DNA from 4 places in the Bradyrhizobium sp. USDA 4353 genome. Region 3 is predicted to be linked to each of the others. Evidence: predicted binding sites of a transcription regulator. Region 3 holds the regulator's gene; each other region holds the start of a gene.

Region 1 (7,200 bases), 3.9 Mb from region 3:
AGCGCGCCCGCGAGCAGTTCGCGCGCGGCGAAGTCACGGACGGCGTGATTCATCTCAAGATGATCTGACGCGTCGCAGGCGCTGTGCCATTGAAGGCCGGCGCCGCGCGCGCCGCTCTATTCCGTCTTCTGCTTCACCGGCAGCGGCACGCGCTCATAGGTCGCCGGCAGATTGACCGGCCGGTAGTCCGTCGACTCCGCGATGCGCATCAGCACGCTCTCATGGATGAAGGCGCCGTCTGGAATGAGGCGCGGCTCGCAATCGGGAATGTAGAAGCCGAAATGCACCTTGCGTTCCGGCCATTCCTTGTACTTCGCCCGCTTCGGCAGATATTCGAGCACCCGCCAAGCAGGCGTCATCGAATTGTGCAGCGGGCCGCGGATGCTCGGCTCGACATAAGAGAACGGGCTGTTCTTGCGCTGGATGCCCCAGGCGAGCTGATTGACGGTGCGCGGATTGACCGCAAGCCCGGCCTCGACCGCCTCGTCGATCATCCAGAGCAGCGGGTATTTCGAGGCTGCTGATTGCGCCTCGGGATAGCCGCCGCCGACGTCGCAATGCACACCCGCGAACCACACCTGCTTGGCGTCCTGCGGTCCCGCCTTGGCCTTGTTGAAGCGGTTCGGCGTGAAGGTCTGCGGCATCTCCCAGGGCTTCAGCCGGAACATGCAGCGCCGCTCGTCCATCGCGGCCGCCTGACGAAAGATCTTGACGCTGGGATTGCTGATCGTGAACGCCAGCTCTTCCAGGCTCGGCAGCGCGAACAGCCGATCGGTGCGCGGCACGATGACGCTGGCGACCGTATCCCACACGCCGACGAAGTGGATGGTCGGCCAGCGCGACGAGGTGATGCGCGCGAACTGCGCCGCCTGGTCGTCACGGCTCTCCGGGATCGGGCCTTCCTCCTCGGTGCTTTCCAGCTCCCTGGTGATGCCGCGCCCGGCCTTCGGATTGTCCGAGGAATATTTCTTGTAGGCGATCACGCCGGACCCGGCGAGGTTGATCTGGTCGGGCGAGATCAGGCCGACCTTGTGGATCAGGCCGGCCAGCACGCGCACCGTATAGGCGCCGCGCGAGAAGCCGAACAGGAAGATCTTGTCGCCTTCCTCGTAGTGCGTCGCGACGAAGCAGTAGGCCTTGATGACGTTGTCATCGAGGCCGTAGCCGGTGGCGAGCCCGAGCACCATGTTGAAATTGGTCTTGAAGCGATGCCAGCTATCCGGCTGCGTCAGGGTGCCGACGCCGGGGTCGTAGAACACGGCCTGGTGCGGCGTCGTCTTGTCGGTTTTGCGCAGGCAACGATACAGCTTGAGGACGTTCGAGATGTTCTCGCTGATCTCGTTGCCGGTGCCGTCGCAGCAGATGACAATATTCTTCATGACAAAGGAATGTCCGCGATAATGCTACCGCAGCGAGTGTAGAACATCCGGCCGAGCTTGGGGAGGTTGATAGTCATGACACTTCGTCTGGGTCGCACGCCCAGACGTGCCGTGCTCGACGTCCTTGGCTGTCCTCGTGCGTCCGTGGCTGTCTAGCGAACGTGTGGTCACGACGTGCCCGGGGGCCTCACCGCCGCCGCGCATTCGTTGCGCGGGGCTGCGGAGCTGCCCGCAAACGAAAACGGCCGGATCTTGCGATCCAGCCGTTCTCCAAACTTGCTTTGCCGTCGTCCCGCTCGCGCCGGCCGGCGATCAAATCTATGAAGCTCAGCTCGCCTTGGCGATCGGAGCGGCCTCGGCGGCCTTCTTTTCGATGGCGCGCTTCAGCTCGAGGGCGCGCGGCGACAGCGCCGCGGCGTTGGCCTTCAGCAGATAGGCGTCGAGACCGCCATTGTGGTCGACGCTCTTGATCGCGTTGGTCGAGACGCGCAGGCGAACGTTGCGGCCGAGCACGTCCGAGATGAAGGTGACGTTGCACAGGTTCGGCAGGAAGCGCCGCTTGGTCTTGATGTTCGAGTGGCTGACCTTGTGGCCAACCTGGGGGCCCTTGGCCGTCAGTTCACAGCGCCGCGACATGGCAATAAATCCTCTCTCATCCCCGCCCTTCGTCCGCTCATATCGGCGGGCCGCGGGGGTCCAAAACTCGTCCAGCTCGTCTCTGGGAGATGCGGGTCTATAGGGGGGACGCGGCTTTTCGTCAAGGTTTTGAAGCTGCCGGCGAATCGCGGGCCTCCTGGCGGGCCGCAGCCGCCGTCCGGCCGCTGCGCGCGTGGAAGGCGGCCGCGACGGCCGGCCGCACTGCCCGTTCGGCAGAAAAGCGGACGTATAATCAAAGGTATAGCTCGCAGTTTAGACCATATAAAGGGCGCATTCCGGCGTGATGGATAGGATCCCGCGAACAACCTCCAGCGCCAGAATGGCGAGGTCCTGGCGCGGTGCCGGAAAATAAGGATGCGCGGTTCCGGCATGGCAGAGGGCGATCGTCCGGGGCTTTTCGGGCGTAAACCGCTGGACAAACCGCCGAAGTCGGACGGTTCGCGTTGTTCGAAGGCGTTTTTGGCTTAAGTAGCAAGGACGGCGCGCCGGATCAGTCCGGCGCTCAGGCAGGCGGATCGGCAGGATCATCCCTCACGTGACCATCATCTCGGCTCCCTCATTCCTCTCGCGTCGCCTGATCGCGGCCGGTTCCGCCCTTTGCCTGTTGCTGCTGGCGCAGAGCGCGCACGCTCAGGCCCGGCTGGACGCGCAATACGAGGCGTCGCTGGCCGGTATTCCCGTGGGGAAGGGCACCTGGGCGATCGAGATCGGCGACGATCAGTACGGCGCCTCCGCGCAGGGCGGCACCGCCGGCCTGCTGAAGAGCTTCTCGCAGGGCTCCGGCGCCGGCTCGGTGCAGGGCCGCGTCGTCAACGGCGCGCTGGTCGCCCAGAGCTACCAGGCCTCGACCACGACGGGAAAGAAGTCCGAGCAGATCCGTATCAACCTGCAGAACGGCAATGTGAAGGATTTCGCCATCGAGCCAACGCCGCCGGTCGATGCCGACCGCATCCCCGTCACGGACGCGCATAAGCGCGGCGTGCTCGATCCGATGACCGCGTCGCTGGTGAGGGTGCCCGGCAATGGCGAGTTGCTGTCGCCGGAGTCCTGCCGTGGCGCGGCGCCGATCTTCGACGGCCGGATGCGCTACGAGCTCAAGCTGGACTACAAGCGCATGGAGAACGTCAAGGCGGAGAAAGGCTATCGCGGCCCGGCGCTGGTCTGCGCGATCTACTTCACGCCGGTCGCGGGCTACATTCCCGACCGGCCGGTGATCAAATATCTCGCCCAGGCCCGCAACATGGAAGTGTTCTTCGTGCCGCTCGCCGGCACGCGGGTGCTGGTGCCGTTCCGGGTGGTCATCCCGACCTCATTCGGCACCGCGATGCTGGAAGCGACGACCTTCATCACCCAGGCGACCCCGCACGTCGCCAAGACGCAGTAGCGCTCTGCTCCCACTCTTGCCTGCACTGCGCGCCTCGCTCCGGACGCCGCGTCAGAGGCTGATACCAGGACTGCGGACGCGGTGCCGGGACGTCGAGGCTTCGGCTGCCTGATGGGCGCTGGAGCTGTCGCGGGATTTCCGTGCAGCACATCCCCGCAATGAGCAGTTCAACAGCGTGCATACCGATCCCGTCTCATCGCACGTGAATCCGTTTGACTCTTGCGCCGATCTGATTCGACTCGGGACTCGCGTGGACGCGCGCCGGTTCCCTCGCGAAAGCGTTGCTTGTGGAGCCCGCGAAAACTTGATCTAGTGCTGATGAGATCGCAGAGCGCGAGATGTTGCGGTGAACGAAGCCGGAAAGACGTTGGAGTCACCGATTCCTTCGTGATTCGTTCTCAAGGCGTTCCGAAGCTTAAGCTGCGTCCCTATATGCGTCACAATGTGAGACAGGGTGAGGAGCGCAGCCTCTCAGTAACGACGACAAATTAAGCATCCATCGCGCCTGACCCGCGCGCCTGCAACGCCGGCTTCGAGACCCAAATTTAACGAATGGCTTTTCCGTCTTCTTCGGCTGCCTCGCCTTTCGAGCGCATGTCCGACCGCGCATCCGACCGTGCTCCCGGAAGCGGCGTCACCGCCGTGCTCGGTCCGACCAACACCGGCAAGACACATCTTGCGATCGAGCGCATGCTTGCGCATTCCTCCGGCATCATCGGACTGCCGCTGCGGCTGCTCGCGCGCGAGGTCTACAACAAGATCGCCGATCGGGTCGGCAGCGAGGCCGTCGCGCTGATCACCGGCGAGGAGAAGATCAAGCCCAAGAATCCGCGCTATTGGGTCTCGACCGTCGAGGCGATGCCGCGGGATCTCGACGTGTCCTTCCTCGCCGTCGACGAAATCCAGATCGCGTCCGATCTCGAGCGCGGCCACGTTTTCACCGATCGCATCCTCAACCGCCGCGGCCGCGACGAGACGCTGCTGCTCGGCGCAGCGACGATGCGCCCGATCATCGAGCGGCTGTTGCCGGGCGCCTCGATGGTGACGCGGCCGAGATTGTCGCAGCTCGAATTTGCCGGCGACCGCAAGATCACGCGGCAGCCGCGCCGGACCGCGATCGTGGCCTTCTCCGCCGACGAGGTCTATGCGATCGCCGAATTGATCCGCCGTCAGCATGGCGGCGCCGCGGTCGTGCTCGGCTCGCTGTCGCCGCGCACGCGCAACGCGCAGGTCGCGATGTTCCAGAACGGCGACGTCGACTATCTTGTCGCCACCGATGCCATCGGCATGGGCCTCAATCTCGACGTCGATCACGTCGCCTTTGCCTCCGACCGCAAATATGACGGCTATCAGTTCCGCCGCCTGACGCCGTCGGAGTTTGCCCAGATTGCAGGCCGTGCCGGGCGCGCAACGCGCAACGGGACCTTCGGCACCACCGGGCGTTGTGCGCCGTTCGAGCCCGAGCTGGTCAACGCGCTCCAGAACCACACTTTCGATACCGTGAAGGTGCTGCAATGGCGCAATTCGAAGCTGGATTTCGCCTCGCTCGGCGCGCTGCAGGTGTCCCTGGCGCTGGCACCCGGTCATGAGGCGCTGACGCGGGCGCCGATCGCGGAGGATCTGCGCGTGCTCGATCACGCCGCGCGCGACGCCGAGGTGCGCGACATGGCGCATGGCGCCACCGCGGTCGAGCGCCTCTGGGAGACCTGCCAGATCCCCGATTATCGCAGGCTGTCGCCGGCCGCGCATGCGGAGCTGGTCACCACGGTGTTCGGCTTCCTGATGCAGAAGGGGCGCATTCCCGACGCCTGGTATGCGGCCCAGGTCGATCAGGCTGATCGCACCGACGGCGACATCGACACGCTGTCCGGGCGGATTGCACAAATTCGCACCTGGACCTTCGTCGCCAATCGGCCAGATTGGCTGCGTGACCCGGACTATTGGCAGGGAATTACCCGCGACCTCGAAAATAAATTGTCAGACGCCCTTCATGAACGGCTCACAGAGCGTTTCGTTGATCGTCGTACCAGTGTATTGATGCGGCGCCTGCGGGAGAACAGTGTTTTGAATACGGAAATCGGCAAGACCGGCGAAGTGATCGTTGAAGGGCACGCGATCGGCCGCCTGGATGGATTCACCTTCGCCCCTGACGCCGCCGAGGCCGGCTCCGAGGCCAAGGCCTTGCAGGCTGCTGCCCAGAAGGCGCTGGCCGGCGAGATCGAGGCGCGTGCCGAGAAGCTGTCCAATGCGCCGGACGAGCATATCGTGCTCACTGCCGACGGCACGCTGCGCTGGACCGGCGATGCCGTCGCCAAGCTGGTCGCGGCCGATGACGCCCTGCATCCGCGCCTGCGCATCATTGCCGATGAGCGGCTCACCGGTGCTGCGCGCGACAAGGTGCAGGCGCGGCTCGATCTGTGGCTGAAGACGCATATCGAAAAGCTGCTCGGCCCGCTGTTCGAATTGTCCAAGGCCGAGGACATCACCGGCATCGCGCGCGGCATCGCCTTCCAGCTGGTGGAGGCGCTCGGCGTCATCGAGCGCAACAAGATCGCGGCCGAGATGAAGGATCTCGACCAGCCGTCGCGCGCCACCTTGCGCAAATATGGCGTGCGCTTCGGCGCCTATCACATCTACGTCCCGGCGCTGCTCAAGCCGGCCGCGCGCGCGCTCGCGGCGCTGCTGTGGGCCGAGAAGCAGGGCAATGTCGACATGTCCGCACTGACCGGCGCGCAGCATCTGGCGAGCTCCGGCCGCACCTCGTTCCCGGTCGACAAGGCGCTGCCGCGCGATGCCTATCGCGTGCTCGGCTACAAGCAGGCGGGCGAGCGCGCCGTGCGCGTCGACATCCTGGAACGGCTTGCCGATCTGATTCGTCCCGCTCTGGCGTGGCGCGAGAATACGCAGGGCGAGAAGCCTGCCGGCGCCTTCGACGGCCGCGGCTTCGTGGTGACCCAGGCGATGACCTCGCTCACCGGCTCCGCCGGCGAGGACTTCGCCTCGATCCTGCGCGCGCTCGGCTATCGCATGGAGAAGCGGCCGCCGCTGCCGCCCAAACCGGTAGAGACGCCTGTCGAGAAGCCGGCCGACGTTGCTGCTGATGCCGCCGCCCCCGACGCTGCGCCGGCCGAAGCGGCACCGGCGGAGTCACTCGAGGCGAGCGCGAGCGAGCCCGCGCCGACCGTGGCCGAAGCCGCCGCCGCGCCGGTCACCGAGCAGGTGATGGCAGTGCCGGACGTGGCTGCCGAGCCGGCCGCTGAGCCTGCGCCGGTCTCTGCCCTGTCGTCGCTGCCGACCGTTGATTTCGTCAGCCCGACCCCGCCAGAGCAGGCCCCCGCGGTCGAGGCTGCCGCCGTCGAGGCCGAAGCGGCTGATATCGCGGCCGTCGAGCTGGCGGCCGAAGCGCCGCCCGAGGCGATCGCGCCGGAAGCCCCCCAGCCCGAAGCCGCCGCAGCAGCGCCGGCCGATGCAGCGGAGCCTGCCGCTGCGACCGAGGCTGCACCCGCCGGAGAGCCCGTGCTGGTCGAGGTCTGGCGGCCCGGCGGCCGTTCGGAGGAGCGTCGTCCGCGCCATGAGCATCATCAGCGCAATCGGCATCACCGCCCGCAGCACGACCGTGGCCAAGCGGCAGCGGGCGGCGAGCAGGCGGCCGCCGGGGCCGCGCCGGCCGAGGGCGAAGGGCGGGGCGACCGCCAGCATCGCGGCCATGGCCGTCGCGACCGGGTCAAGGAGTTCGGCAAGGACTTCCGCAAGGGCCCGCCGCGCGAAGGCGGCGAGGCT
Region 2 (7,200 bases), 120 kb from region 3:
CCGCCAATGCCGCCGCACCGTTCGCCGTCGGGACCCCGCTGGACTCCGCCAGCGAGACCCGCTGGGGCGGCGTCGTCGGCACCGGCGTCGAATACGGCTTCGCGCCGAACTGGTCGGTCGCCGTCGAGTACGATCATCTCTTCATGGGCTCGCGCGACATCACCTTCCCGGCCACGGCCCTGGTGAACTCGCGCGTCGACACCATCAAGCAGGACGTCGACATGGCCACGGTGCGGGTGAACTACCGATTCGGCGGCCCCGCCGGCACCCGCTACTGAGCGAAAAAGCGGCTTCTCGGAGCCCTTCCAAAGGCCGGCGATGACGCCGGCCTTTTTCATGTCCGCAGCTCGGCATCGGCGCGGCGGTTTTGTGTTAAATATTTGATTTATAACGCTTTTTACCCCCTGTGGCAGGCGCGTTACAGCATCTCCGGGATGCCGCGTGTATGAATTTTTCCATCGCTTGTCATTCCAACTCCTTGGGGGAGAATTTGATGAAGAAGTTGTTTGTGATCACGACGGCTCTCGTCGGCATCGCAACCGCCACGTCCGCTTCGGCGGCCGACCTGGCGGCCCGCCCGTACACCAAGGCGCCGCCGATGATGGTCGCCATCAACGACTGGAGCGGCTTCTACCTCGGCATCAACGGCGGCTACGGCACCAGCCGCAATTGCTGGACGATCGTGAACGGCCCGGCCGAGGGCTGCCACAACGCCACCGGCGGCACGGTCGGCGGTCAGTTCGGCTATCGCTGGCAGATGAGCTCGGTCGTGTTCGGCCTGGAGGCGCAGGGCAACTGGGCTGATCTCACCGGCAACAACGTCACCCCGGTGTTCGCGCCCGATCGCAACCGCACCAAGCTCAACGCCTTCGGCCTGTTCACCGGCCAGATCGGCTATTCCTTCGGCGACACCCTGATCTACGCCAAGGGCGGCGCGGCGTTCACCGACACCAGGTACGAGATCTTCTCCGGCGTGATCAACAGCGTGCTGGCCGCCACGACCCTGCACAAATGGGGCGCCACCGTCGGCGCCGGCGTCGAATACGCCTTCGCGCCGGGATGGTCGGTCGGCCTCGAGTACGACCACCTGTTCATGGGCAACACCAACGTTCCGTTCCGCGGCGCGGTGTTCACCCAGACCGACAACATCAAGCAGGACGTCGACCTGTTCACGGCGCGCGTGAACTACCGCTTCGGCGGCCCCGTCGTGGCGAAATACTGATCGACCGATCCAACCAACCACGAGTTCCAAAGGCCGGCGAAAGCCGGCCTTTTTTGTTGCCTGGATGACACCTCGATCTCCCGGCCACACCCGGAACCAAGCATTTGAGTCACAATGGCTTTCGGGTCCCTGCCCGCAAAAACGCGGTTTGGCCGCGAGTGTGGCTTCAGGGTGACGGTAATCCGCACGGAACCCGGCTATAGGGTGATCGTCAACTTGAACGGGTGAGTCTGTTTCGTGCGTGAAAGCTTCGGTGCGACGCGGACTTCGAGGAATAAACTGGAGACAAGAATGAAGAAGATCCTGCTTGCGACCGTGGCCCTGGCCGCCCTGGCTGCTCCCGCTGCCGCTGCCGATCTTGCTGCGCGTCCGACCTACACCAAGGCCCCGGTTCTCGCGCCGGTGCAGACCTGGACCGGTTTCTACATCGGTGCGATGGGCGGCTACGCCAGCCAGACCGATGATGGCATCAAGGGCGGCTTCGCCGGCGGCACCGTCGGCTACAACTGGCAGCAGGGCGCTGTCGTGTTCGGTCTCGAGGCTGACGCTGCCTGGGCTGATATCAATCGTTCGGCCGCCGGCGTCGTGTTCGTCCCGGGCGTCGGCAACCTCGGCGTGAACGCCGCTGCCAAGATCCAGGACTGGGGCACCGTTCGTGGCCGTATCGGCTACGCCTTCGGCCCGACCCTGCTGTACGCGACCGGTGGTTACGCCTGGGCTGACACGAAGCTGAGCGCTGGCATCGTTGGCGTTGCAACCGCCTCCGACAGCCACGTTCACAACGGCTGGACCGTCGGCGCTGGCGTCGAATACATGTTCGCTCCGAAGTGGTCGCTGAAGGGCGAGTACCTCTACAAGAGCTTCGCCAGCCAGAACTACACCTTCAACCTGCTCGGCGTGACGGCGACCCAGGCTTCGGGCTCGTACGACATCCACTCCGTTCAGGTCGGCGTGAACTACCACTTCTAAGAACTTCGGCCTCCGGGCCAACGCACAGGCCTCCGCTCCACAAGAGCGGAGGCTTTTTCTTTGCCGCCTCCATGTCTTGATTGATCGCCGGACCGGCCGCACCTGCCCCGCGAATGGCGGACCGGTTCCGCTCCTGCCACTCGCTGCCATGCTGCGAGCGCATTGTTGATGATTCGCTCGGGGCACTGGAAATCCAGCCTCGTTCTTCCTACGTTCCGACGATACCTTTTCCCCCTGGCGTCCGAGGGCCGGTTTCCGGCAGAACGCGCCTGCAACGATGGCGCAGCCTCGCGCCGTGGGACGAATCGTCATGGATGAAGTGCTCAAGGCCAAGCAGCGCGCGCAAGCCAACTCGTCGAGCCTGCGGGCGATCACCATCCGCGGCGCCCGCGAGCACAATCTGAAGAACATCGACGTCGAGATCCCGCGCGACAAGCTCGTGGTGTTCACCGGGCTCTCAGGTTCCGGCAAATCCTCGCTCGCCTTCGACACCATCTATGCCGAAGGCCAGCGCCGCTACGTCGAATCGCTCTCGGCCTATGCGCGCCAGTTCCTGGAGATGATGCAGAAGCCGGATGTCGACCAGATCGACGGCCTGTCCCCGGCGATCTCGATCGAGCAGAAGACGACGTCGAAGAATCCGCGCTCGACTGTGGGCACCGTCACCGAGATCTATGACTACATGCGCCTGCTGTGGGCGCGCGTCGGCGTGCCCTACTCGCCCGCCACCGGCCTGCCCATCGAGAGCCAGACGGTGTCGCAGATGGTCGACCGCGTGCTGGCGCTGCCCGAGGGCACCCGCCTCTATCTGCTGGCGCCGGTCGTGCGCGGCCGCAAGGGCGAGTACAAGAAGGAGCTCGCCGAATATCTCAAGAAGGGCTTTCAGCGCGTCAAGATCGACGGCACCTTCCATGAGCTCGCCGAGGCGCCCACTCTCGACAAGAAGTTTCCCCACGACATCGATGTCGTCGTCGACCGCATCGTCGTGCGCCCGGACATCGGCCAGCGTCTCGCCGAGAGCTTCGAGACCGCGCTGAAGCTCGCCGAGGGCTTGGCCGTCGTCGAGTTCGCCGATGCCCCCGCCTCCGCCGCGCCGGCCGAGGAGAAGGAAAAGAAGAAGACTGCCAAGATCCACGACAAGAGCGGGCCGGAGCGCATCCTGTTCTCGGAGAAGTTCGCCTGCCCGGTCTCCGGCTTCACCATCCCCGAGATCGAGCCACGGCTGTTCTCGTTCAACAATCCCTACGGCGCCTGCCCGGAATGCGGCGGCCTCGGTGTCGAGCAGCATGTCGACGCCGACCTCGTGATTCCCGACAAGGACGTCACCCTGCGCAAGGGCGCGATCGCGCCGTGGGCCAAGTCGTCCTCGCCCTATTATTTGCAGACGCTGACCGCGCTCGGCAAATTCTACAAGTTCACCTTGGACACCAAGTGGAAGGACCTGCCGAAGAAGACGCAGAACGCGATCCTCCACGGCTCCGGCGACGACGAGATCAAGTTCACCTATGAGGACGGCGTCCGCGCCTACGACACCAAGAAGCCGTTCGAGGGCGTCATCACCAACATCGAGCGCCGCTTCCGCGAGACCGAAAGCGAATGGGCCCGCGAGGAGCTCGGCAAATACTTCAACGACGTCCCCTGCGCCGGCTGCAAGGGTTTTCGGCTCAAGCCTGAGGCGCTGTGCGTCAAGGTCGGCGGCAAGCATATCGGCGAGATCTCCGATCTCAGCGTGAAGGCCGCCGGCGAGTGGTTCGCCGAGGTGCCGAAGCAGCTCAACGCGCAGCAGACCGAGATCGCGACGCGCATCCTGAAGGAGATCCGCGACCGTCTCACCTTCCTGCTCGATGTCGGCCTGAACTACCTGACCCTGGCGCGCTCCTCCGGCACCCTGTCCGGCGGCGAGAGCCAGCGCATCCGTTTGGCCTCGCAAATCGGCTCGGGCCTGACCGGCGTGCTCTACGTGCTCGACGAGCCCTCGATCGGCCTGCACCAGCGCGACAACTCCCGCCTGCTCGACACGTTGAAGCGGCTGCGCGACCTCGGTAACACCGTGATCGTCGTCGAGCATGACGAGGACGCCATTCGCCTGGCCGACTACGTGCTCGACATCGGTCCGGGCGCCGGCACCCATGGCGGCCATATCGTCGCCGAGGGCACGCCCGCCGAGATCATGCGCAATCCGAAGTCGCTGACCGGCAAATATCTCACCGGCGAGCTCGAGGTCGAGGTGCCGGAGCGGCGGCCGCCGAACCATCGCCGCACCATCAAGGTCGTCAACGCCCGTGGCAACAATCTCAAGAACGTCTCGGCCGAGATCCCGCTCGGCCTGTTCACCGCCATCACCGGCGTCTCCGGGGGCGGCAAGTCGACCTTGCTGATCGACACGCTCTACAAGGCGATCGCGCGCAAGCTCAACGGCGCCAACGAGGCGGCCGCGCCGCATGACCGCATCGAGGGCCTGGAGCATATCGACAAGATCATCGACATCGACCAGTCGCCGATCGGCCGCACCCCGCGCTCCAACCCCGCGACCTATACCGGCGCGTTCACGCCGATCCGCGAATGGTTCGCCGGCCTGCCCGAGGCGAAGGCGCGCGGCTACGAGCCCGGCCGGTTCTCCTTCAACGTCAAGGGCGGCCGCTGCGAGGCCTGCCAGGGCGACGGCGTCATCAAGATCGAGATGCACTTCCTGCCCGACGTCTACGTCACCTGCGATGTCTGCAAGGGCAAGCGCTACAACCGCGAAACGCTCGACGTGCTGTTCAAGGGCAAGTCGATCGCCGACGTGCTCGACATGACCGTCGAGGAGGCGGCCGAGTTCTTCAAGGCGGTGCCGCGCGTGCGCGACACCTTCGAGACCTTGCGCCGCGTCGGCCTCGACTACATCCATGTCGGACAGCAGGCCACCACGCTCTCAGGCGGCGAGGCGCAGCGCGTTAAGCTCGCCAAGGAGCTGTCCAAGCGCGCCACCGGCCGCACGCTCTACATCCTCGATGAGCCCACCACCGGCCTGCACTTCCACGATGTCAAGAAGCTCCTGGAGGTGCTGCACGAGCTGGTCGCCCAGGGCAACACGGTGGTCGTCATCGAGCACAATCTCGAGGTCATCAAGACCGCCGACTGGGTCATCGACCTCGGCCCCGAAGGCGGCGATGGCGGCGGCGAGATCGTCGCCTGGGGCCCGCCGGAAGACATCGTCAAGGCGCCGCGCAGCTACACGGGGCAATTCCTGAAGCCGGTGCTGGAAAAGTCCGCCAAGCCGAAGAAGCGCGGCCGTGGGGCTGCGAGCGAGGCGGCGGAGTAGCGCAGCCGTAGCCCGGATGAGCGATAGCGACATCCGGGTTCTCCTCGGACGCCGGCGATGACCAGGGATATCGCTGCGCTCATCCGAGCTACGGGGACAATGGATATTTGTTACGCCGTCATTGCGAGCGTAGCGAAGCAATCCAGGGCAGAGCGCTAGGGTCTGGATTGCTTCGCTACGATCGCAATGACGATCGCGGCAGCAGCCGTCGCCTCAACGAAAGCCCGTCGCTCAGCCAAGAGCGACGGGCTCGATCATTGCTCTATACCTCAACTCACCACCGATAATACCCTGATCGCGTCCCGTTGTTGTTTCCGCCCGGGCCGACGTCGCCTTGGGTCGAGCTCGGAGTCGGGTGGTTGGTGCCGTTATAGCCGGCGCCCCAGCCAGGGCCGTCATACGGGCCAGGCGCGACGGCGACGTAGCCTTCCTCGTAGACCGGGGCCGGCGCCCAGGCGTAGGAGTCGCGGTAGGCGTAGGTGCTGGTGACCTGGCCGCCATAGCCGTAGCCGCCGGGGCCGTATTCGCCGGCCGTGGCGCCGACCGTGCCCGTCACCACCGTCGCCGCCGCCAGCGCGGCCATCGTGATCATGCGCATCAACTTGCTCCGTTGTTCCTAATTGAATCGAGGAACAAACGACGGCACTCCGGCGGAGGTTCCGGCGGTCGCTCCAACAATTGTGCGACACAACGCAGCGCTCACATTCGTGCGATGCGGTGATCCGCGAACTCATCTGGCAAACGTATCAACAAACCCGCCGCTCGCGAGCGACGGGTCTGCTGAACTCACACCGACGGCGTTATCGCGTCGATGATGTTACCACTGGCGATAGATGCCGGTCTGCGTGCCGTTGTTGTTGCCCTGCGGGCCGACATCGCCCTGGGTCGAGCCCGGAGTCGGATGGTTGGTGCCGTTGAAGCCGCGGCCCCAGGCCGCCGGGCCCGGTGCGTAGGCCGGAGCCTGCACGGCGCCATAAACCGGCTCGGAATCATAGCTCTGCGCCGGCGGCACGAAGGCCATCGAATCGTTGTAGCGGGCATAGCCCTGCGCGGACGCGGCGGCGGTGCCGATGACGAGGGTTGCCGCGGCGAGCGCCGCCATCTTGATCGTGCGTTGCATGTTGTTCTCCTTGCTTGCGTGCGGGGTCAACGGACGCATTGCGGCACCGTTCCGCAACGCACCCTCACAAAAGCCGTGAGGCAATCGTGATCAGAGAGATCGCCTCGGGCCCTTGCGCACATCGATCTACACGCATGGAAAAAGGCGCGACATGCCGTCCGCACCGCGCCTCTGCACATCGCCAGCGTCACGGAAATCCTGATCAATCCTGCGCCCGGAGCACCCGCCGGACGTCGTCGGCCTGATCCATTGCCGCAGCAGGTCCTTGTTGCTAAGTGCGAAGCCGTCCCCGGCCTCTCACGCTGCCGGTGAAGCGTCCTCCCTCCTCTGCCCTCAGGTCCGATGCCCTACTCTCTCGTCATCTTCGATCTCGACGGCACCCTGGCCGACAGCTTCCCGTGGTTTCGCCGCAACGTGAATACGGTCGCGGCGCGCTATCGCTTTCGGCCCGTGGTCGATGAGGATGTCGAGCGCCTGCGCCATTCCTCCACGGCAGAGGTGCTGGACCATCTCGGCGTTGCCAGATGGAAGCTGCCGCTGATTGCGCGGCACATTCGCCGGCTCAAGACCGAGCAGGCCGCCAGC
Region 3 (7,200 bases):
GGAAACATCAATCTGCGCGATCCCGTGCTGTACCGGATCCTGCACGCCCATCACCCGCGCACCGGCGACACCTGGAAGATCTATCCGAGCTACGACTACGCCCACGGCCAGTCGGACGCGATCGAGGGCGTGACGCATTCCATCTGCACGCTCGAATTCGAGGATCACCGGCCGCTCTACGAATGGCTCCTCGACAAGCTGCCGGTGCCGTCGCATCCGCGGCAGTACGAGTTCGCGCGCCTCAACCTCACCTACACGCTGCTGTCGAAGCGCGTGCTGACGCGGCTGGTTCAGGACGGTCACGTCTCCGGCTGGAACGATCCGCGCATGCCGACCATCGCCGGCCTGAAGCGCCGCGGCGTGCCGCCGGCCGCGGTGCGCGAGTTCACCAAGCGCATCGGCATCGCCAAGGCCAACAGCATCGTCGATGTCGGCATGCTCGAATTCTGCATCCGCGAGGAGCTGAACCGCACGGCGCAGCGCCGCATGGCGGTGCTGCGTCCCTTGAAGGTCGTGATCGAGAACTATCCGGAAGGCCAGGTCGAGGAGCTCGAGGCGATCAACCATCCGGATGATCCGTCGGCGGGCACGCGCAAGATCGCCTTCGGCCGCGAGCTCTATATCGAGCAGGACGACTTCATGGAGAACCCGCCAAAGAAGTTCTTCCGCCTGTCGCCCGGCAGCGAGGTGCGGCTGCGCTACGCCTATTTCATCAAGTGCCACGAGGTGATCAAGAACGAGGCCGGCGAGATCGTCGAGCTGCGCTGTACCTATGATCCCCAGACCAAGGGCGGCAACGCGCCTGACGGACGCAAGGTCAAGGCAACGATGCATTGGCTCCCCGCGGCGCAGTCGCTGACCGCCGAGATCCGGCTCTACAACCAGCTGTTCGCCAATCCGAGCCCGAACGCCGCCGACTTCACCGCCGACCTCAATCCGAACTCGCTGGAGGTGCTGACCGATGCGCGCATCGAGCCCGCGATAGCGATGAGCAACTCCGCCGAGCCGATGCAGTTCGAGCGCCAGGGCTACTTCGTGCGCGATCCCGACTCGACGCCGGACAAGCTGGTCTTCAACCGCACCATCGGCCTGCGCGACACCTTCGCCAAGGAAGTCGCAAAGGGCTGAGGCAACGCGACACTGCGGGGCGCGTGCGGCTCAGCCGATCGCGTCCTGCCCGGCCTCCGTCAGCGTCGGCACGCCGTCGCTGATGTCGACGAGGCCGCGCTCGGCGAGCAGCGAGAGATCGTCCTCGGCGACCGGAGACAGCGTGAGCCGATGCGCCTTGATGTCCCGCAGCGTCCAGCGCAGGTGAATCGCCTTCTCGAGGGCGAGATCGGCGAACGGGTCGTCCATGTCGTGGGCATCCATACCCCGATAAGCGCGTGCGGTGCGAAAAGTTCCAACGCCCAACCCGTGCAGAAAGTCAGGATTCCCGTTCCGTTCTGCTAGGCGGCCTCGCGCAGCCTCCGGTAGCCTACTCCTCCGGTCGGGTTGCAGGTGGTGTGGGTCATGGCGGAGCCGGTACGGCCGCCAGGGTGGCGTCGCGGGATCGCGGGCGTGATGGCCGATGTCTGGCCGCCGCGCGGCGCGCTGGCCGGCGGCTGGCCCACGGTCGGCGCCGGCGCGTGGCCGCCCTTTGCCGCCAAGCTCCGGAGTTGGGCAAGTGAGGAGGCCGGGGCGGGGCGGCTGCTGCCCTGGGTGCCCGTCGCCTTCGGCGCCGGCATCGCGCTGTACTTCTCCGCCGATCACGAGCCGGTGCTCTGGATCACCGCCGTTACCGCCGGGCTGCTCTGCCTGGTGGCCGTGCTGATGCGGCGCCATCGGCTGTTTCCCGTCGCTGTGATGATGGCGGCCGCGGCATCCGGCTTCGCGGTCGCGACGGTGAGGACAGCGCGCGTGGCGCATCCGGTGCTGGCCCGGCCGCTCTATTCGGTGTCGCTGTCCGGCTTCGTCGAAGCGCGTGACATCCGCGAGCGCAGCGACCGCATCGTGCTGCGCGTGACGGCGATGGAGAGCCAGCGCCACGCGATCACGCTGGCGCGTGTGCGGCTGGCGGTGCGCAAGGGCACGGCGCCCGACGTCGGCAGCTTCGTGCAGCTCAAGGCGCGGCTGCTGCCGCCGCTCGCGCCGGTGCGTCCCGGCTCCTACGACTTCGCCCGCGACATGTTCTTCCAGGGCATCGGCGCGTCCGGCTTCGTGATGGGCGCGATATCAGCGCAGCCGCCGCCGCAGGAGGGCGGGTTCGCCCTGCGCTATGCCGCGACCATGCAGGGCCTGCGCGATGCGATCGATGCCCGCATCCGTGCAAGGCTGAGTGGCGACGAGCGCGCCATCGCCACCGCGCTGCTGACCGGGCGGCGCGACGCCATCACGCCCGATGTCAACGACGCGATGTTCATCTCCGGCCTTGGCCACGTGCTGTCGATCTCCGGCTATCACATGGCGGTCGTCGCCGGCGTCGTGTTCTTCGCGGTGCGCGCGCTGCTCGCGCTGATCCCCGGCCTCACCGTCAGTCATCCGATCAAGAAATGGGCAGCCGCTGCGGCGCTGGTCGCGGCGGCGTTCTATCTCCTACTGTCCGGCGCTGAGGTCGCGACGCAGAGATCGTTTTTCATGACAGCGGTCGTGCTGATCGCCGTGATGGTCGACCGCCGCGCCGTCACCTTCCGCACGCTCGCGGTGGCCGCGATGATCGTGCTGATCGCCGCTCCCGAAGCGCTGGTGCATCCGAGCTTCCAGATGTCGTTCGCCGCAACGCTCGGCCTCGTCGCGCTGGTGCAGTTCGGCCTGCCAAAGCTGTTCGCGACGCCGGACTCATCGACCGCGCAGCGCATCGCGCTGTGGGGCGGCCGTGAGTTGGCCATGCTGCTGCTGGCCTCGCTGATCGCGGGGCTCGCAACCACGCCCTATGCCGCTTTCCATTTCCATCGCATCACGCCCTATGGCGTGCTGGCCAACCTCGCCGCGATGCCGGTGGTCTCGGCGCTGGTGATGCCCGCGGGACTGCTGGGGCTATTGGCGGCGCCGTTCGGGCTCGATGGCGTCTGCTGGACGCTGATGGGCTGGGGCATCGACTGGATGATCGCGGTGACGCGCTGGGTCGCCGCGCTGCCCGGCGCCGTCGGGCGCATGGCCGCGTTCGGCATCGGCCCGCTGATCCTGGCCAGCCTGGGCCTGATCCTGATCGGCCTGCTGAGGACGCCGTTGCGCTGGTCGGGCGCGCTGATGCTGACGGCGGCAACGCTGTGGGCGTTCGTCGCGCCGCTGCCCGACATCCTGATCTCCGGCGACGGACGCGCGGTGGCCGTGCGCGGCGGCGACGGGCGGCTGCATGTGATGCGCAGCGGCAAGGACGTGTTCGCGACCCGCGAGTGGCTCGCGGCCGATGCCGATGCGCGCCTGCCGACCGACTCGTCGCTGGGTGACGGCGTGTCCTGCGACCAGGCGGGCTGCGTCGTGGCGCTGGCCGATGGCCGCCTGGTCGCGATGGCCTTGCGCGCCGATGCGCTGGCCGACGATTGCGCCCGCGCTGCGCTGATCGTGACCATTCGCGCCGCGCCGTCGTCCTGCGCGGCCGGAGTGATCGACCGCCAGCGATTGCAGCAGCAGGGCGCATTGATGCTGACGCGCCAGGGCCGCGGCTTCGCCGTCACGCCTGTCCGCGCCGCCGGCTCCGACCGCCCATGGGCGCCGGCACCACCTGATGCGACCGAGTTCGAGCCGACATTGGCGCCGCGCGCGCCGACGCCGCGCATTCAGGATGCGACGCCGCCCGAGACAGAGCAGGGCGCCGACGATTAGTTCGGTGGATCGGAGATCGCCGAGCGGCGGCCCTCGAGTCCGGCAGAAGCCGGCCGAGGGCCGCCGCAGCGTTGGCGCGCGATCCGAGGAATGCGATCCGTTGGCGATCAGATCGTCAGGTGATGCTGATGCGCCGGATCGATGGGGTCTGCACGGTCGGCCGATCCTCCGCCTGGTCGGGACGGGGCTCGCCGGGCTGCTTGGTGACGGGCAGTTGCAGCACGGTGACGCGCTGGCCCTCGCAGAGCTGTGTGACCAGCACGTGGCGCCCATCGGCGAACTCGATCGCGTCGTGGTGGCGATCGGGAATGTGCTTCTCGATGGTGTTGAACTTGGCGACGCGCTCGCGGATGGTCCGCGTCCACAGCCAGCGGCTGTCGTAGCGGACGTCCTCGGCGAAGGCGAGCTCGGTGCCGGGCAGCATGCACACCGCAACGGTCGGCTCGCTTTCCAGCGCGAAGCCGCGGGTTGCAGTGCCGCGGAACGTCGTCGAGATCAGCGTCTCGCCGACTTTGGCGGGACGGGAGGCAACGGCATGGAGGCTGTAGTCACACATCGGATCGCTCCTCGTTCAGAGATAGCTGACCCACGCTCCCCCCGGACAGGCGCAGGCCTCTATCAGAGTGGACATCAGGAGCGATGTTAGCGCGCGCTTCGCGGCATTTCTGCGCTGATCTGCAGCACGTGCGGCCGCCGACGATCACAAGCGTTTGAGCGTGCCGCGCTGCACATCATAGCGTGCGCTTGCGCGTGACTTGTTCTTGAGCGGCGCGACGAAGCGCGTCCATGCGCCGCCGATCGATTGTGCATCTCGCCCCGCGAGTCGCGATGCATGATCGCGACGGCGCAGCCTGCGTGATCAGTACTTGCGATACAGCCCGACCAGCTTGCCCTGGATCTTCACCCGGTTGGGCGGCAGGATGCGCACCTCATAGGCGGTATTGGCCGGCTCCAGCGCGATCGATGCGCCGCGGCGGCGGAAGCGCTTCAGGGTCGCTTCCTCGTCGTCGATCAGCGCCACCACGATGTCGCCGGTATCGGCCGACTCGTTACGCTGGATCAGCGCCATGTCGCCGTCGAGGATGCCCGCATCAACCATCGAATCACCGCGCACCTCGAGCGCGTAGTGCTCGCCATTGCCGAGCATGTCGGCCGGCACGCTGATGGTGTGGCTGCGCGTCTGCAGCGCCTCGATCGGCGTACCCGCAGCGATCCGGCCCATCACCGGCACGGCCACGGGACGCTCGCCATCGTCCAGCGCCGGTGTCGAGGTGCGGACCTTGCCGAGATTGCCCTCGATCACCGACGGCGTGAAGCCGCGGCGGTTGCCGGCGGCCTGCGACAGCTCGGGCAGCTTGATCACCTCGATGGCGCGGGCACGGTTGGGCAGCCGGCGGATGAAGCCGCGCTCCTCCAAGGCGGTGATCAGGCGGTGAATGCCGGACTTCGAGCGCAGGTCGAGCGCGTCCTTCATCTCGTCGAAGGACGGCGGGACGCCGGCCTCCTTCAGCCGTTCGTTGATGAACCGCAGAAGTTCGTACTGTTTGCGCGTCAGCATCTCGACCTGGTCCCCGGTTTGATGTCGTCCGACTCGCGAGCTCCTCGATCCGAGCGCCTCAATCGGAGCTTCTCGATCTCTCGGCGGGCCGGACGAGCGTCTTCGCGTCGTTCCGCAACATACTAAAAACAAATCATGAACGGACACTATCTGTTCGATGTGTGTTCCGCAATCCTAAAAATATGGTGAACGGACCGGGCTTTGCCGGGGGAGGTTGCTTAGTTCGGCAGGCGCAGGATCTCGCAGGGGCTTCCCGCGGGGGCCTTCGGCGCAAAGGCTGGACGAATGACGAGCGCCTGCGAGAGCGCGAGATTCCCGAGCAGCGATGAATCCTGCTGCGTCACAGGAGTTGCGACCAGCGTGCCGTCGGCGCGCTCCTCGAGCTGCGCGCGCAGATAGTCCTCGCGCGAATCATTTGCGCTAAGCTCGCGGCCGAGCAGGGCGGTCTCGCGCGGCAACCGTGCCTCGCGGCCGAGCAGGCTGCGAATCAGCGGGACCAGAAACAGGATCGCGCAGACATAGGACGACACCGGATTGCCCGGCAGGCCGATCACGCGCATGCCGCCGAGCCGCCCGTGCATCATCGGCTTGCCCGGCCGCATCGCGATCTTCCAGAACGCCATCTCGACGCCTTCGGCCTCGAGCGCCTGCTTGACCAGGTCGTGGTCGCCGACCGAGGCGCCGCCGGTCGTGACCAGAATGTCGGCCTCGGCCTCGCGCGCCCGGCGGATGCCGGCGACCGTCGCCTCGAGCGTGTCGGCGGCGATGCCGAGATCGATCGGCGTCGCGCCCTCGCTGCGCATCAGCGCCCGCAGGCCATAGCCGTTGGAATAGACGATCTGGCCGGGGCCGGGCGCCGAGCCTGGCATCACCAGCTCGTCGCCAGTGGCGAGCAGCGCCACCTTGGGCCTGCGCCGCACCGGCAGCGCCGGATGATTCATGCTGGCCGCGAGCGACAGGTCGCGGTCGCTGAGCCGGCGGCCGGCCTTGAGCAGCACCATGCCTTGATGGAAGTCGACGCCGGCAGGGCGGATGTGCCGGCCCTTGATCGCGGGCTCGTTGATGACGACGTCGCCGGCTTCGGCGCACGTGTCCTCCTGGATCACGACCGCGTCGGCGCCCGCGGGCACGACGCCGCCGGTGAAGATGCGCGCCGCCTCGCCGGGACCGATCACGCGATCGAACGGCCGCCCGGCCGCGACCTCGCCGATCACCCTCAGCCGTGTCCCGCTCGTGGTCGCGTCCGCCGCGCGCAGCGCGTAGCCGTCCATCGCCGACATCGCCTCCGGCGGCTGCGTCCGCAGCGCCGCGAGGTCATACGCCAGCACCCGGTGGAACGCCTCGTCCAGCCCGACCTGCTCCGCGGCCAGCGGCTCGGCGCCGGCGAGCACCGCGGACAACGCATCGGACACCGGCATCAGGGCCATCAGAGTTCCTTTGGACGGAGACGGGCAAATCGACTGAATCGCCTTCTAACCGAACGCGCACAGCGCGGCCAAGGGCCTAAGCCGCTCTCGCGCTTCCGGATCGTCTGAGGCGCCTTGCTCCGGACGCCGCCTCACGATCCCGCGAGACGCTCCCATCAGTCCGATCCATTTCCAAGCCGTTCTATCCCACAGCCAGGCGACAGGCGGCGCGCTCGGTCGTGTGCAGGATGTCGGCCACCATGTTCCGCAGCCAGGCCGATGCAGCATCACGGTCCAGTTGCAGCGGCCATACCATCGAGACGGCAGGCAGCCGCAGCGTCAACGGTGCGGGGCAGAGCGCGAGCCCGAAGCGCGGACCGTAGAGTCGTGCCATCCGGGTCGGTATCGTCGTGATCACCGGCGCTGCGGCCA
Region 4 (7,200 bases), 1.1 Mb from region 3:
GGCGGTGATCGCGGCAATGTACGCGGTCTATCATGGTCCGGAGGGGCTGAAGGCGATTGCGCGCACGGTGCATCGCCGGGCTGCGGTGCTGGCGGCCGGCCTGCGCGAGCTGGGCTTTGCGCCCACCAGCGACGCCTTCTTCGATACGGTCAGCGTCGAGGCCGGCGCCAAAGCCACTGCGATCATCGCGCAGGCGGAAGGCGAGCGGGTCAATCTCGGCCGCAACGGCAGCCGGTTGCGTATCGCGCTCGACGAGACCACGACGGCCGATGTCGTCGAAGCCGTCTGGCGCGCATTCGGCGGCGAGCTGTCCTACGCTGACATCGAGGCGGAAGCGCGCGACGCTGTCCCGGTCGAGTTGAAGCGGCAGCGGCCGTACCTCACCCATCCGGTGTTCCACGCGCATCGCTCGGAGACCGAGATGCTGCGCTATCTGCGCAAGCTCGCCGACCGCGACCTCGCGCTCGACCGCGCGATGATTCCGCTCGGCTCCTGCACGATGAAGCTGAACGCCACGACCGAGATGATCCCGCTGACCTGGCCGGAATTCGCCAGCCTGCATCCGTTCGTGCCGCACGCGCAGGCGGCCGGCTATCACGCGATGTTCGCCGATCTCCAGGACTGGCTGTGCCGGATCTCCGGCTATGACGCGGTGTCGCTGCAGCCGAACTCCGGCGCGCAGGGCGAATATGCCGGCCTCTTGGCGATCCGCGGCTATCACGCCGCGCGCGGCGACAGCCATCGCACGATCTGCCTGATCCCCTCCTCCGCCCACGGCACCAACCCGGCCTCCGCGCACATGGTCGCCATGGAGGTCGTGGTGGTCGGCTGCGACACGAACGGCAATGTCGACCTCGCCGACCTCAAGGCCAAGGCGGAGACGCATAGCGCAAAGCTCGCGGCGATCATGATCACGTATCCCTCGACGCATGGCGTGTTCGAGGAGCACATTCGCGACATCTGCGATATCGTCCATGCGCATGGCGGACAGGTCTATCTCGATGGCGCCAACCTGAACGCGCAGGTCGGCCTCGCCCGCCCCGGCGACTACGGCGCCGATGTCAGCCATTTCAATTTGCACAAGACGTTCTGCATCCCGCATGGCGGCGGCGGCCCTGGCATGGGGCCGATCGGCGTCAAGGCGCATCTCGCGCCGTTCCTGCCGGGGCATCCCGCCACGGACGCCGCCAGCGCGCATCCGGTCGGACCGGTTTCGGCAGCGCCCTATGGCTCGGCCTCGATCCTGACGATCTCCTACATCTACATGCTGCTGATGGGCGGCGAGGGCCTGACCCGCGCCACGGAGATCGCCATCCTCAACGCCAACTACGTCGCGGCGCGGCTCGATGCGCATTTCCCGGTGCTCTATCGCAACGAACGCGGCCGCGTCGCGCATGAGTGCATCATCGATCCCAGACCGCTGAAGCAGACCAGCGGCGTCACCGTCGACGACATTGCCAAGCGGCTGATCGACTACGGCTTCCATGCGCCGACGATGAGCTTCCCGGTCGCCGGCACCTTGATGATCGAGCCGACCGAGTCGGAATCCAAGGCCGAGCTCGACCGCTTCTGCGACGCCATGATTGCGATCCGCAAGGAGATCGCCGAGGTCGAGCAGGGCCGCTTCACAATCGAGGCCTCGCCGCTGCGACATGCGCCGCACACGGTGCACGACATCGCCGATGACGACTGGACCCGCGCCTATCGCCGCAGCGAAGGCTGCTTCCCCGCGGGCACCTCGCGCACCGACAAATATTGGTGCCCCGTCGGCCGCGTCGACAACGTCTATGGCGACCGCAATCTGGTATGCTCCTGCCCGCCGGTCGACGATTACGCGCAGGCGGCGGAGTAGGCCGCCTCGGGCGCACCCCAATCAACCGGGCGCCACGGCTCGCGGCAGTCAACGCCGTCAGGTCCGTCAAGCTCCGGAGCGATCAGCGCCGCATGCCAACGCCAGAGATTGGCGTTCGTCAATTCGGTGCCGCCCACCAGCGCCGGATCGGGTTGTGGCTGCTGTAATCCTGCTCGCCCGCCAGGATGGCCTTGCCGAGCGATGTCAGCGACAGCGTGCTCGACTGGTAGCGCGCGAAGCGGTCGCGGCTGTCATGCATGTCGACCGAAAACGGCCATTCGGCGAGGCCCGAGATGGCCGGCGTCGGGGCAAGCGCCAGGCGGTCGAGCAACATGCCTCCCTCCCAATAGTCGTAGACGCGCCGTTGGAAGCGCTCCCGGTGATGCGGCAGCAGGTCGAAGGGGCGCCGGTAGCCCGCCGACAGCAATTCGAGCATTCTCAGCTCGGACGCGCCGAGACCCGTCGCAGCACCGGGAAGCTCGTCGAGCATCTCCTGCACCGCGCGCCGAAGCTGCGGCAGGATGCTGAGATCCTGCTTCAACAGATCGAACCAGGCTTGCGGCGTCGGCGCCCGAAACGCCTGCCAGGCCAGATGCCCAAGATCGAGATGGTCTCTCGTAAGCACGACACCTTCAATGGTCCGGCCGGCCGATCGTCCCGATGAAGCCTCGAAGACCGGCGCCTCGAGATGCCGCAGGACGATCTTCGACGCGATCTCCCCATGAAGGCGCAGATAATCCAACAGCCAGATCAGGACCAACTGATCGTTCGGCCGCGTCGCGATCCAGAGCTCGACGCTGTCGCAACGGTCGACAAGCTCGAGAAGACCGTGCCCCCGTCCGCCCACCGCCATGAAGTCACGACGCGAGGCAAAATCCAACCAATGACCCCTCTTCCGTCGCGCGGCACGCTCCTGGAGATGGGCCGCGAGCTCGGCATCGGCTGGCAGTGGTCCCCACACGAACCGATGGAGGATTGGCACCACCAGGTCGGCGAAACCGCCTCTCCGAAGCGCGCCGGCGCTGGGATCATCGGCCGTTACAATCAAGCGCGTCATGCGGTCGGCTCCGGCACGGCCTGATGGTCCAACACCTTCGCGATCGGATATCGACGCCAAGAGCTGGCGTCGGAAGGCCCGGTCCAGCAGCGCGGATGCGGTCCGCACGCGCGCTGTCAGTTGTTCGGATGGGAGACCGTGTCCGGTGTCCGGAAAAACACGCTCAATCCATCTGGAGACTGCCGCGGCCCAACAGGCTCAGGCTCAGGAGGCGCAGGCTGATCGGCGCAGATAGGGGACGCGTAGATCTAAGATGCACAGATTGACCAGAGCATCAGCAACTGCATGCGGGCTCCGGGCCGCCGACCTCCGACGTCCCGGGCACCCGCAGCGTTCCTAACCCTACTCCTCCGCCGGCTCCTCGCTGTCGCCGTCGTCGCGCTCGGCGTTGCCGGCCAGGATCTGCTCGGCGATGAGGCCGGAGTTCTGGCGGATCGCAGCCTCGATCTTGGCGGTCATGTCGGGGTTGGCCTTGAGGAACGTCTTCGAGTTCTCGCGTCCCTGCCCTAGCCGCTGGCTGTCATAGGAGAACCAGGCGCCGGACTTCTCGACGATGCCGGCCTTGACGCCGAGATCGAGGATCTCGCCCATCTTGGACACGCCCTCGCCATACATGATGTCGAACTCGACCTGCTTGAACGGGGGCGCCAGCTTGTTCTTGACGACCTTCACGCGGGTGGAGTTGCCGATCACCTCGTCGCGCTCCTTGATCGCGCCGATGCGGCGGATGTCGAGGCGGACCGAGGCGTAGAACTTCAGCGCGTTGCCGCCGGTGGTGGTCTCCGGCGAGCCGTACATCACACCGATCTTCATGCGGATCTGGTTGATGAAGATGACCATCGTGTTGGACTTGTTGATCGAGGCGGTCAGCTTGCGCAGCGCCTGGCTCATCAATCGCGCTTGCAGACCGGGCAGCGACTCGCCCATCTCGCCCTCGAGCTCGGCCTTCGGCACCAGCGCCGCCACCGAGTCCACCACCATCACGTCGACCGCCCCGGAGCGCACCAGCGTGTCGCAGATCTCCAGCGCCTGCTCGCCCGTGTCCGGCTGCGAGATCAGCAGCTCGTCGATGTTGACGCCCAGCTTGCGCGCATAGACCGGATCGAGCGCGTGCTCAGCGTCGATGAAGGCGCAGATGCCGCCCTTCTTCTGCGCCTCGGCCACGGTGTGCAGCGCCAAGGTGGTCTTGCCCGAGGATTCCGGCCCATAGATCTCGACGATGCGCCCCTTCGGCAGGCCGCCGATGCCGAGCGCAATGTCGAGCCCGAGCGAGCCGGTCGACACCGTCTCGACATCCATCGAGCGATCGTTCTTGCCCAGCTTCATCACCGAGCCCTTGCCGAACTGGCGCTCGATCTGGGACAGCGCAGCGGAGAGCGCCTTACTCTTATCCATGGAAGAACCTTCGACGATACGCAGGGCGGTGGCGGACATTGGCGCTCCTTATGGCGGGGATTCGCGGGATGGACAAACGGTTAACGAGGTCGGCCAGCAATCTTGAGGTGAATGTACTCCATCTGTTCTTTGTTCGCAATATGTTCTTTCGACTATCCGCACCCATTCACAGCTTCGGCAACGTGCCAACGCAGCCGCCTCGACGAGCATCGGCCAGAGCGCCGCGACGACATCAGCACAGTTCCAGCGTCTCACGCCGCGAACGCGGCAGGCCAGGATGCAACTAAAAATTGCGGGATGCGCGACGCGCTTGCGCCGGCTCTCGGGTTCTGCTTCCTCGGGAGAGATCCGATCCACCCCGCACCACTTCGATCCTCATGACCGCCTCCACCGACACCATCACGCTGTGGCGCCCTGTCGGCCCGAAGGAGCTCGCTTTGATCGAGGCCTCCGGCATGCGCGCATTTCCGCCGCGGCTGCCCGAACAACCGATCTTCTATCCCGTGCTGACCGAGGACTACGCGGTGAAGATCGCGCGCGACTGGAACGTTCCGGCGAGCGGCAGCGGCCATGTGCTGCGGTTCGAGGTGTTGCGCGACTTCATCGATCGCTATCAGGTGCAAGAGGCCGGCGGGCGCGACCATCTTGAGTACTGGATTCCGAGCGAGCATCTCGCTGAGTTCAACGCCGCCATCGTCGGGCTGATCGTCTGCGTCAAAAGTTTTCCTTGAAACAACCGGACTTCCGCTGACGTGCGAACACCGCACGTCCGTGGTTCTCCTGAGAAGAACGAAGTTCCAGCATCTCTTCTGCTTTTGTTCGGCTCATCCTCTAAGCAGCCGCTCGCTTTTCATGCAACCAATGAGCAGACGACGATGGAAGACTTGCGAGTTCCACCGACGATCGTCGCGCAACTTTGCGACCAGGCGAGCGACAACGCGAGACATCGTAGGCACCTCTTACGGCGAGACATGCGACACGTGTCACAGCAAGTTCCACTCAGCGGATCTTCGGGATCAATTCTGCCGGGGGATCACGCATAGCATGATGATCAGCAGGTGAAGCCGGCCGCTGACGCACCTCTTCGTGGTCGATGCTCCCGCCCCTCGCACGCCGCACACAACCGCAAGACGAGCAAATCTCGTTCGGTAAAATTGTCAAGCCGCCGGCTGCGTGACGCGCCTCACGCACCCCGAAGCGCAAAGCCCCCGGCAAACCACGGCCATTGTCATAAACTTTTGGTTGTGATACGAAAATCGGATCTTGGAGCGTGACAACGGATTTTTCAGCCCCGAATTTGTTTGTTCGTTTCCGATGATGATTGGCGCATGTCAACCGGCTCATTTGGCGAGTGATGTGCAGCCATGTGACATGCCATCTGCAGACGATTGCCGAGACAATGCTGCAGGCTCCGTCACTGTAGGCGCACGGCCCTGAAACCATCCGCGTCGAAAGAAAGCCCCGGACCCCATGTCCGGGGCTTTTGACGTTCGAGGTCGCAGCTCCGCATCCATCTCGATTTGTCATCGCGCGGAGCCGGAACGGATCGCCCTCGTTGCGCATCATCATGGCCGATGACACGCGATGATCTCAACTGCCGCTCGTGCAACGCCGGCCTGCAGCCTCGAGCTTCACTCCCGACGCGGTGTTGCCGGTGACAAGCGATGCCCGGCCTGCCACGTCGTACTGGAAACGGTGGACGGCGCGACGGAGGTCGCGTACCGCCTCGCGGTCGTCCCGGAGCGGATTTTCGATCCGCGCTGACCGCATGGAGGGCGGCCCATTCGGGTCGCAACGCGCCCGCGTAAAACCCGATCTGACCTGTTATTTGCAACCCTTGATTTGACGCAAGGCGCGCGTGCAAGTTGCCGGCTATTATACCAATGTCATTGCCGAACTGCCCTCGCCGGGAAGCTACGACGTTGACGGAGCCTCGGACCGCGGCGGTCCGAGGCTCGCTTACTCGCGGAGACATGACCGGACACGAAGTTCGCCTCGGCTTCGGCGCATCCGTGGTGCCAAGGCGGCATACTCTCGCGCACCCGCAACAACTAACAGCCGCCGCATCCGTCGACCGTATTTTACCGGAATTGATCCAGGGGGGTTTTCCGCTTCCATTTACGCCGCGTTCATCAAACCCAGCGGCCTGGGGCGGCCAGGGCTCACCGGTTTTGGCAATGCCGCTCTATTTCTTTCGTATCCGTAACGGCCACTTCTCAGGCGCGTCCGAGTATGGGACCGAGTGTGCCGATCGCAACGCCGCCTGGAAAGAGATGACCACTGTCTGCGCCGACATGGCCAGCAGCATCTCGCGCAAGCTCGCGGAGAACTCCGAGTGGCAGATGGAGCTGCTCGACGAGACGCGGCAGCCGGTGTTTCGCATCCGCATCGTGGCCGAGTCGCTGGATCAGGCCTGAGCCTGCTCTGCGCGGCAATCTCCATCAGGGGTCGAAAACGATCCCAAAACTACAACCCTAGATCGCAAAAGACAGGCCATTGCCTGTCATTTCGGCAGGCACTCTTGATCTAGATCAAGTAGGCAGGGTCCCTGCTGGCCGACACTTAAATTTGTATGGGTAATCTGATCTTCAAATGTCCGCGAACCGGAATGAACGTGCAGCATTGGCTGGAAGAGCCGAAGCCGGGCGATCCTGCATGCGCGTATGAAACCGTGGTCTGCAAGGCCTGCACGCGGCTTCACTTCATCAACCGCGACACCCGAAAGCTGCTTGGCGAGCGGGAATAAGCGGCTCGTGGCGGCTCAATCCGCGCTCGGCAATCGCCGCATCGTGAATTCGATTGCCCCGTCCGGGAGTTCGCGCCAGCTTTCCACGGCGCTCATATAGCCGGCCTTGGGATAGCGCGTCAGGTAGTCGCGCGCCTTGGCTCGCGCGGC

Evidence for each region. Region 3 encodes LexA, which represses DNA repair genes until DNA is damaged. Its sites were predicted from a motif close to TGTTCNNNNTGTGTTCNG; they were not measured.
Region 1: the regulator LexA is predicted to act here: its motif matches at 3,814-3,831, upstream of ACVILH_RS05475 (helicase-related protein).
Region 2: the regulator LexA is predicted to act here: its motif matches at 2,392-2,409, upstream of uvrA (excinuclease ABC subunit UvrA).
Region 4: the regulator LexA is predicted to act here: its motif matches at 4,435-4,452, upstream of recA (recombinase RecA).

Annotation. Positions count from the first base shown of each region.
Region 1 is NZ_JBSSGB010000001.1:1,229,992-1,237,191, reverse strand. Features, by position in the region: gene ACVILH_RS05495 (hypothetical protein) at 1-68, shown strand, start outside; gene ACVILH_RS05490 (T6SS phospholipase effector Tle1-like catalytic domain-containing protein) at 117-1,379, opposite strand; gene rpmB (50S ribosomal protein L28) at 1,707-2,015, opposite strand; gene ACVILH_RS05480 (DUF3108 domain-containing protein) at 2,572-3,420, shown strand; gene ACVILH_RS05475 (helicase-related protein) at 3,973-7,200, shown strand, end outside.
Region 2 is NZ_JBSSGB010000001.1:5,214,835-5,222,034, reverse strand. Features, by position in the region: gene ACVILH_RS23570 (outer membrane protein) at 1-278, shown strand, start outside; gene ACVILH_RS23565 (outer membrane protein) at 494-1,222, shown strand; gene ACVILH_RS23560 (outer membrane protein) at 1,514-2,191, shown strand; gene uvrA (excinuclease ABC subunit UvrA) at 2,502-5,495, shown strand; gene ACVILH_RS23550 (hypothetical protein) at 5,770-6,093, opposite strand; gene ACVILH_RS23545 (hypothetical protein) at 6,313-6,615, opposite strand; gene ACVILH_RS23540 (HAD-IA family hydrolase) at 6,958-7,200, shown strand, end outside.
Region 3 is NZ_JBSSGB010000001.1:5,094,038-5,101,237, forward strand. Features, by position in the region: gene ACVILH_RS22970 (glutamine--tRNA ligase/YqeY domain fusion protein) at 1-1,128, shown strand, start outside; gene ACVILH_RS22975 (hypothetical protein) at 1,159-1,371, opposite strand; gene ACVILH_RS22980 (ComEC/Rec2 family competence protein) at 1,513-3,804, shown strand; gene ACVILH_RS22985 (hypothetical protein) at 3,920-4,360, opposite strand; gene lexA (transcriptional repressor LexA) at 4,664-5,362, opposite strand; gene ACVILH_RS22995 (molybdopterin molybdotransferase MoeA) at 5,581-6,789, opposite strand; partial or broken gene ACVILH_RS23000 (LysR family transcriptional regulator) at 6,971-7,200, opposite strand, start outside.
Region 4 is NZ_JBSSGB010000001.1:4,041,072-4,048,271, reverse strand. Features, by position in the region: gene gcvP (aminomethyl-transferring glycine dehydrogenase) at 1-1,852, shown strand, start outside; gene ACVILH_RS18115 (DUF1835 domain-containing protein) at 1,971-3,017, opposite strand; gene recA (recombinase RecA) at 3,252-4,343, opposite strand; gene ACVILH_RS18105 (ADP-ribosylation/crystallin J1) at 4,682-5,035, shown strand; gene ACVILH_RS18100 (DUF6894 family protein) at 6,482-6,721, shown strand; gene ACVILH_RS18095 (hypothetical protein) at 6,913-7,050, shown strand; gene ACVILH_RS18090 (hypothetical protein) at 7,066-7,200, opposite strand, start outside.